3 regions of the Nostoc sp. UIC 10890 genome follow, and region 1 is predicted to be linked to each of the others. Evidence: riboswitches for the same ligand, from Rfam matches in the RefSeq annotation. Region 1 holds a riboswitch; each other region holds the start of a gene.
The links. Region 1 has a riboswitch for cobalamin ahead of ACWATR_RS29855 (hypothetical protein). Riboswitches for the same ligand answer to the same signal wherever they lie in the genome.
Positions count from the first base shown of each region.

Region 2: it holds a riboswitch for cobalamin, as region 1 does, so the genes downstream of both, ACWATR_RS04260 (energy-coupling factor ABC transporter permease) here and ACWATR_RS29855 (hypothetical protein) in region 1, are expected to answer to the same signal.
Region 3: it holds a riboswitch for cobalamin, as region 1 does, so the genes downstream of both, ACWATR_RS05805 (DUF1636 domain-containing protein) here and ACWATR_RS29855 (hypothetical protein) in region 1, are expected to answer to the same signal.

Region 1 covers NZ_JBSGKF010000001.1:7,193,712-7,195,895, forward strand. The annotation lists gene ACWATR_RS29850 (methyltransferase domain-containing protein) at 1-654, opposite strand, end outside; gene ACWATR_RS29855 (hypothetical protein) at 677-952, opposite strand; cobalamin riboswitch at 1,299-1,441, opposite strand; gene ACWATR_RS29860 (hypothetical protein) at 1,578-1,742, shown strand; gene hetL (heterocyst differentiation pentapeptide repeat protein HetL) at 1,774-2,184, shown strand, end outside.
Region 2 covers NZ_JBSGKF010000001.1:1,085,142-1,087,325, reverse strand. The annotation lists gene ACWATR_RS04265 (energy-coupling factor ABC transporter substrate-binding protein) at 1-72, opposite strand, end outside; gene ACWATR_RS04260 (energy-coupling factor ABC transporter permease) at 59-835, opposite strand; cobalamin riboswitch at 862-1,001, opposite strand; gene ACWATR_RS04255 (hybrid sensor histidine kinase/response regulator) at 1,100-2,179, opposite strand.
Region 3 covers NZ_JBSGKF010000001.1:1,457,053-1,459,236, forward strand. The annotation lists gene ACWATR_RS05800 (cobalt-precorrin-6A reductase) at 1-461, opposite strand, end outside; gene ACWATR_RS05805 (DUF1636 domain-containing protein) at 465-881, opposite strand; cobalamin riboswitch at 904-1,061, opposite strand; gene cobA (uroporphyrinogen-III C-methyltransferase) at 1,230-2,009, opposite strand; gene ACWATR_RS05815 (sirohydrochlorin chelatase) at 2,006-2,184, opposite strand, start outside.

The DNA.
Region 1 (2,184 bases):
ATCGAGAAGTTGGCGCATTACTGGTTTCTCCCAAAAATTTAGGGGTTTTTGACGGTCATCCCTCTGATTCCAGTCAGCTACAACCAAAACTCCACCAGGCTTTAGCACCCGCATTAATTCTCTAGCAAAGATGCTTTTATCTGGCATGTGGGGGCCCGCTTCGATTGACCAGACCACATCAAAACTGGCATCTGGAAACGACAGTGCCATTGCATCATCGACCGCAAACTGGACGTTTAGCCCGTCGGGTGTTAACTCCTGGGCACGCTTTACCTGCTGTGGGCTGATTGTAATCCCTGTGACCGCAAACCCATAATCTCGCGCTAAAATCCGGCTGCTGCCGCCAATACCACAGCCAACATCTAAGACGGTAGTGCCAGAAGGTAATTTATCTAAACCACCCCATTTAACCATTTCATGTACAAAGTCAGATTTAGCAGCCAAAAAATCCTTTCGTCGTGGCGGCGAACCGTAGTGACCGAGGTGAATGTGTTCCCCCCAATAAAACTCTACGATGCCATCAAGAGTCCATTGATCGTAGGAATTGGCGACTGTGGCTGAGGATTCATACTTGCGGGCGGTCAGGAGATAAGCCGCAATTCCAATCACCAAAATCAGAAGAAAACCAATTACAGAATATAATAAAGTTGCCATTTTTTTGAACCCTTCTGTACAACTATTTGAGTCGATCTAACGGTTTACTCATTGCTGCTCGTCGCGAATTAGACGCGCCATGTGGTAATCGCCCACCAGATTCGCTGCCTACGATGAGCGGAGCTAACGCAATATAAATCATCCTATACATCGAAATTGCAATGTTTTGAACATCTTGAATAATTCTCCCTTGAAGTAGACTGGGCTTGTGTTTATCTTGGGAGAGAGCTGTTTGTTTGACAAAGGGATGAACAGCAGTGGCAATTTTCCCAACTCGGTAAATATAGAATTTTGGCATGATGATTAACTAAAGTATTAGTCTAGTGAATTAGCAATTTTTATGCTAATTGGGAAAGCATTTGTTCAGTATTAGAACAGGAATATGTATGTCACACACGCCATTTATTAACTGTTTTGAACAACTTCTATCTGTTAGTTAATACACACTATTCGCAAGCGATACTCTCATCTGGAGTAGCGATCGCAGCATCTAAAAACAAAATTTGTACCCTAAATTAACCGCCTACACTCTCATAGAAAGCTGTAATCTGTAGCGTCTTGATATGTGGGGCTATGAGAACGTAAAGCTGATTAGTTGCAGAAATTTTCATAAAGATATTTATCTGTGCCTCGCAGATGTACAAAATTACAAGTCAACTTCGGCGGGCATTCTGACTTACAAGGCAAGCCTTGATTACAGCTGCGGGACAGTGGCGGATTTACACCGGACTTTCCCCGTTTCCTCTAGCGGCTGTTCCCCACTAGAACCGAGATTCATCTGAATACTAACACAACTGTGATTTGCTTGCATAAAAATCAATGGTCGATCTATACTGGCATTCGTCATTAATCGGGGTAAGTCTCATTTTTTACCAAAGCTTGCTATAGATTTTGATCAATATCTTTCTTTAAATTGGAACTTAATGTTGTCTTTCATTGTGGTTGCTATTGTAGGAACAATTTTCGGTGCGTACTTAGCTGAATTTGTTCCAGCTAATAGACTTCAGAGAACTTTTGGTTATTTCTTGCTTGCATTAAGCAACGGCATCCTCAAACTCCGTATGAAGAATCACACTGCGATCGCATGAAAGATCCTCTCCTAAACTTAAAATTTTTAACATGGATATAAATGAAATTCTTAAATCTTATGCTGCTGGAGCAAGAAACTTTCAAAGACTAAATCTGCAAGAAGCAGAATTAACAAATGCCAACCTCATAGGCGCAGATTTTAGCTATGCTGATTTACGTCAAACACGACTTGGTAGAACTAATCTTAGCCGAGCTTGCTTACACGAAGCAGACTTGAGTGAATCTATTCTTTGGGGCATAGATTTGAGTGAAGCAGACTTATATCGTGCTGTTCTCCGAGAAGCTGATTTAACGGGGGCAAAATTAATCAAGACACGCTTAGAAGAAACAAATTTAATCAAAGCTAGTTTATGTGGTGCTAATTTGCATGGTGCAAACTTATCTCGTTCTCTGTTATTTCAAGCAGACTTACGCCCCAGTTCTGACCAGCGTACAGATTTG
Region 2 (2,184 bases), 6.1 Mb from region 1:
CGGTGCAACTGCTAAAGCTATAACTCCTAATACCAACAGCCAGTTACTCAACCCTTTTTTAGATTGACTCATTGCCACTTCCTCGCTTGATTAATTTCAACAATTCCAATTCTTGAGGATTATAAGATTGCAGCCAGTTCCACACCAACACAGTTAGTAATCCTTCACTAATTGCTAAAGGAACTTGAGTAATGGCAAAAATTCCGGCAAATTTGGTAAATGAAGCGATAAACCCACCAACAGGTGCGGGGAAAGCTAGGGCGAGTTGGATGGAAGTGATAATGTAGGTGAGTAAATCTGCGATCGCAGCTGCTAAAAATATGGCGATTTGTTGTTTACCACCTAACTTTATTGTCAGATTATATATCCAGTAAGCTAGGAAAGGGCCAGCGATCGCCATCGAAAAAGCATTTGCCCCCAACGTCGTCAAGCCGCCATGCGCCAGTAACAAAGCTTGAAACAACAATACTAAGCTACCCAAAACCGACATAGTAAGGGGGCCAAACAGCACCGCACCTAACCCTGTCCCTGTTGGGTGAGAACAGCTACCTGTGACAGAAGGGATTTTCAAAGCTGACAGCACAAAAGTAAAAGCACCAGCCAAGCCCAGGAGTAGTTTCAATTCCGGGTTAGCTTGGGTAATGCGAGTCAGACTACGCAATCCTAATAGAAAAAATGGTAATGCCACAACCCACCAAAAAATTGCCCACTGCACTGGCAAAAAACCTTCCATAATGTGCATGGCGTAGGCGGGTTTGGGTAAACCAATGACTAGATAAAAACTGATAACTCCCATCAGGGTTAGACTGACTAACGCCTGTTTTTTTCTTTTCATAATCTGTACCTCGCAGATTTATGTAAACGAATTGATTCTAACCGGCGGGCATCCTGACTCACCTAATTTTGGTTCACAGTTGCGGGACAGCGCCGGATTTACACCGGACTTTCCCCCTTGCGTCCGATGGCTGCTTCCCATCAGAACCGATTTGAGTAACTATATCACCATTACCAATTTTGAGCAGCGATTTTTACCAGGTATTCACAAAGCGTAGTTTATTAAGACAGTTTAGAGGTCATAATTTGGTTTATTCCCACTTACTTATTTATTTTTGAGTAATACAGTAAAAATACTACCGTTTGGATGATTATCTTCGATGGTGATTGTACCGGAATGTGCCTCGATCGCCATTTTGCAGAAAGCCAATCCTAAACCAATTTGCGAAATTTCTGGCATCAGAGTTCCAATTTCATACTTCTCGAAAATGATTTGTCGTAAGTCTTGACAAACTCCCGAACCGGAATCAGCGACTTGCACTTTAGCACCACCTGCTGCCAAATACTCTCCTCGGAGGATGACTTGAGAATCGAAGGGGGAGAACTTAATGGCATTGGAGAGCAAATTATCCAGCACTCGACGAAAGATCACTGCATCTACTGCAACAATGCCACCAGGTTCGGGAAATTCACGTATCAGGGTTAAGTTTTTTTGAGTAGCGATCGCCTCAATATCTTCTACAGCTGATATACACAGCGCACAAAGATCCACTTCTGTGTAGTTGAGAACCATTTTGCCAGATTCCAGCTTTGCCATAATCAGCAAACTATCAATTAACGATTGTAATTGTTGTCCAGCAAGTAAAATTTGATCGATTTTTCCTTGCTGTTGTTTCGGTGAGAAACCTGGTAATCGAAGAATCTCTGCTCCTAAGACAATAGTGGTAAGTGGATTTCGCAGATCGTGCACAATCATATTTACCATGTCTTCTCGCATCTTGAGCAATACTTGCATACTGTCGTACTGCTGCTTAATCCGCAACATGGAATTAACTCTGGCTCGTAATTCCACACCGTTGACGGGTTTACTAATGAAGTCATCTGCACCCGTCGCCAGACATCGAGCCAAATCTTCTTTCTCGGTTAATGCTGTCACCATGATGATTGGCACTGCTTGCCATTGTGGATCGGCTTTGATGCGTCGACAGACTTCCATCCCATCAAGATCGGGCATCATCACATCTAATAAAATTAGATCGGGCTGAAAACTATCGAGGCGATTTAGAGCTTGTTGACCACTAGGAGCGTAGTAAAGCTGGTAGTTTTCACCATCCAGTAAGGTTTCAACAACGTCAAAGTTATCTGGTTGATCGTCGATCACTAAAATAGAGGTTTGACTATCCATCGAAA
Region 3 (2,184 bases), 5.7 Mb from region 1:
ATCCGCATCAGAAACCAAATTTTCTCTAGGTGAGCAAAGGCAGCGAGTTCTTGTCTACCAACTGTCAAAAATACTCGCTGTGCTTGGTTTTGTAGGGCTGTTGCTGCGGCTTCAACGCGATCAACTTCAATCCAGCGATCGCCACTTTCTTTTTCCCAAGGCGGACGAATTAACATCAGACGGGGTACTCCAACTTCCGTTGCGGCATCTGCTGCATTAAAGGAAATCTGAGTCGCAAAAGGATGGGTTGCATCAATTAATAAGTCGATTTGCATGATTCGCAGATAGCTAGCCAATCCCGCCACGCCACCGAAGCCTCCAACCCGTAAATCGCCCAACGGTATTGACGGTTCACGGGTGCGACCAGCTAGAGATGTGATTGCTTCTAACCCTTGGATAGTCGCAACCTTGGCAGCTAGTTCTGCTGCATCTCCCGTTCCACCTAGAATCAAAACGCGCATCATTTAAGATAAAGGTGGAATTTTTGCCAAAACACCTTTTTTCAGTGCTTCTGGACGCTCTGACCAAGGCAGTAAACCATCTGCTTTGGTATAGTATTGACTAGCACATTGCAACACCGCAGAAGCACTACCATCAACTGCCAAGTCACCAAATAAATATGTTAATTTGCCTTTGGCAGTAAATGCGACTACACAAGAACGATTACAAGCACTCATGCATTCAACTTCCTGAATCGGGAATTCATCTCGTAACTCCCAATCTTGGGCAAGCTGCTGAAGTTGGTGTAAAAGTTTTTCACCACCACTTTCGCCTAAGCGATTTCCATTTTGCCAAACACTGGCACAGGTTTTACAAACAAATAAAGTATGATCAGCAACAGCCAAGGGATTGGTTGGGGAAATATTTACAGTAGTAGTCATCTGTACCTCGCAGAGATGTGGAAATGATAAATCTATTTCGGCGGGCATCCTGACTTACTCAATTTGGTTCCTTAATCTCAAATTAGTTCACAGTTGCGGGACAGCGCCGGATTTGCACCGAACTTTCCCCGTTACCTCTGGTAGCTGACTCCCACCAGAACCGAATAACCTTATTGATCATACACTAGTGGTCTATCGCATTAGTTACGAGGGATGAATAAGTTCGTAGTAAGGACTTTAGTCCTGGATTTTTAAGCACTTCAGTGCTTACTACAAACTCATAATATTTAATGCGATAAACCACTAGAGTCATCTCAGAATACGAAATAACAAGCTTTGCACCAACCATCAAACTGGACGACAACCAGACAAAATACTGTGCATATTCACTACTTGTCCAATAACTGCGATCGCAGGCGCACCAAATCCAGTTTGCTCTACCTGCTCTACAATTGTCTCTAAAGTCCCAATCAATTCTTCTTGTTCTGGTCGCGTACCCCAGCGTACTAAAGCAATGGGCGTTTCTAAATTCAATCCAGCTAAACTTAATTGTTCGACAATATAAGGCAGATTGTGAATTCCCATATAAATTACAATAGTTTCGGAACCGTGAGCGATCGCACTCCAATTTACTATCGGTCTATACTTACCCGCCGCTTCATGACCAGTTACAAATATCACTGATGAACTATACAGCCGATGCGTCAAAGGTATACCTGCATAAGCCGCTGCTGCAATTCCCGATGTGATACCTGGCACTACTTCTGTTGATATTCCAGCTTTGACTAATTCTGCCATCTCTTCGCCACCGCGACCAAAAATAAATGGATCGCCACCTTTTAGGCGTACTACAATTGCATGATCCTGCGCTTTATCAATCAGCAGTTGAGTTGTTTCTTCCTGGAACAGCGAATGTTTTCCCCTCCGCTTACCAGCATTAATTTGCTCGGCTTGGGGATTAATCATTGCCAGAATTGCCGAACTAACTAAGGCATCATAGATAACTACATCTGCACATTCCAACAAACCTTTAGCCTTCAGGGTAATTAAACCTGGATCACCTGGCCCCGCACCTACTAAATAAACCTTTCCCAAATACTTATTCTCCTGTTTCTCTGTGCGGTTCATTTATCTGTTAAATCCCAAATTAGCTCGGCTAATTCTGCACTTGCTCCCAGTGGCGATGCCAATTGGAAATTCACCGCAGAAAATTGTAATTTTAACTCCTCTATTGAAGTAGCGATCGCATCAGTTATTCCACCAGCGAATAAAAAGTATGGCAAAATTGCAATTTCTCTATAAC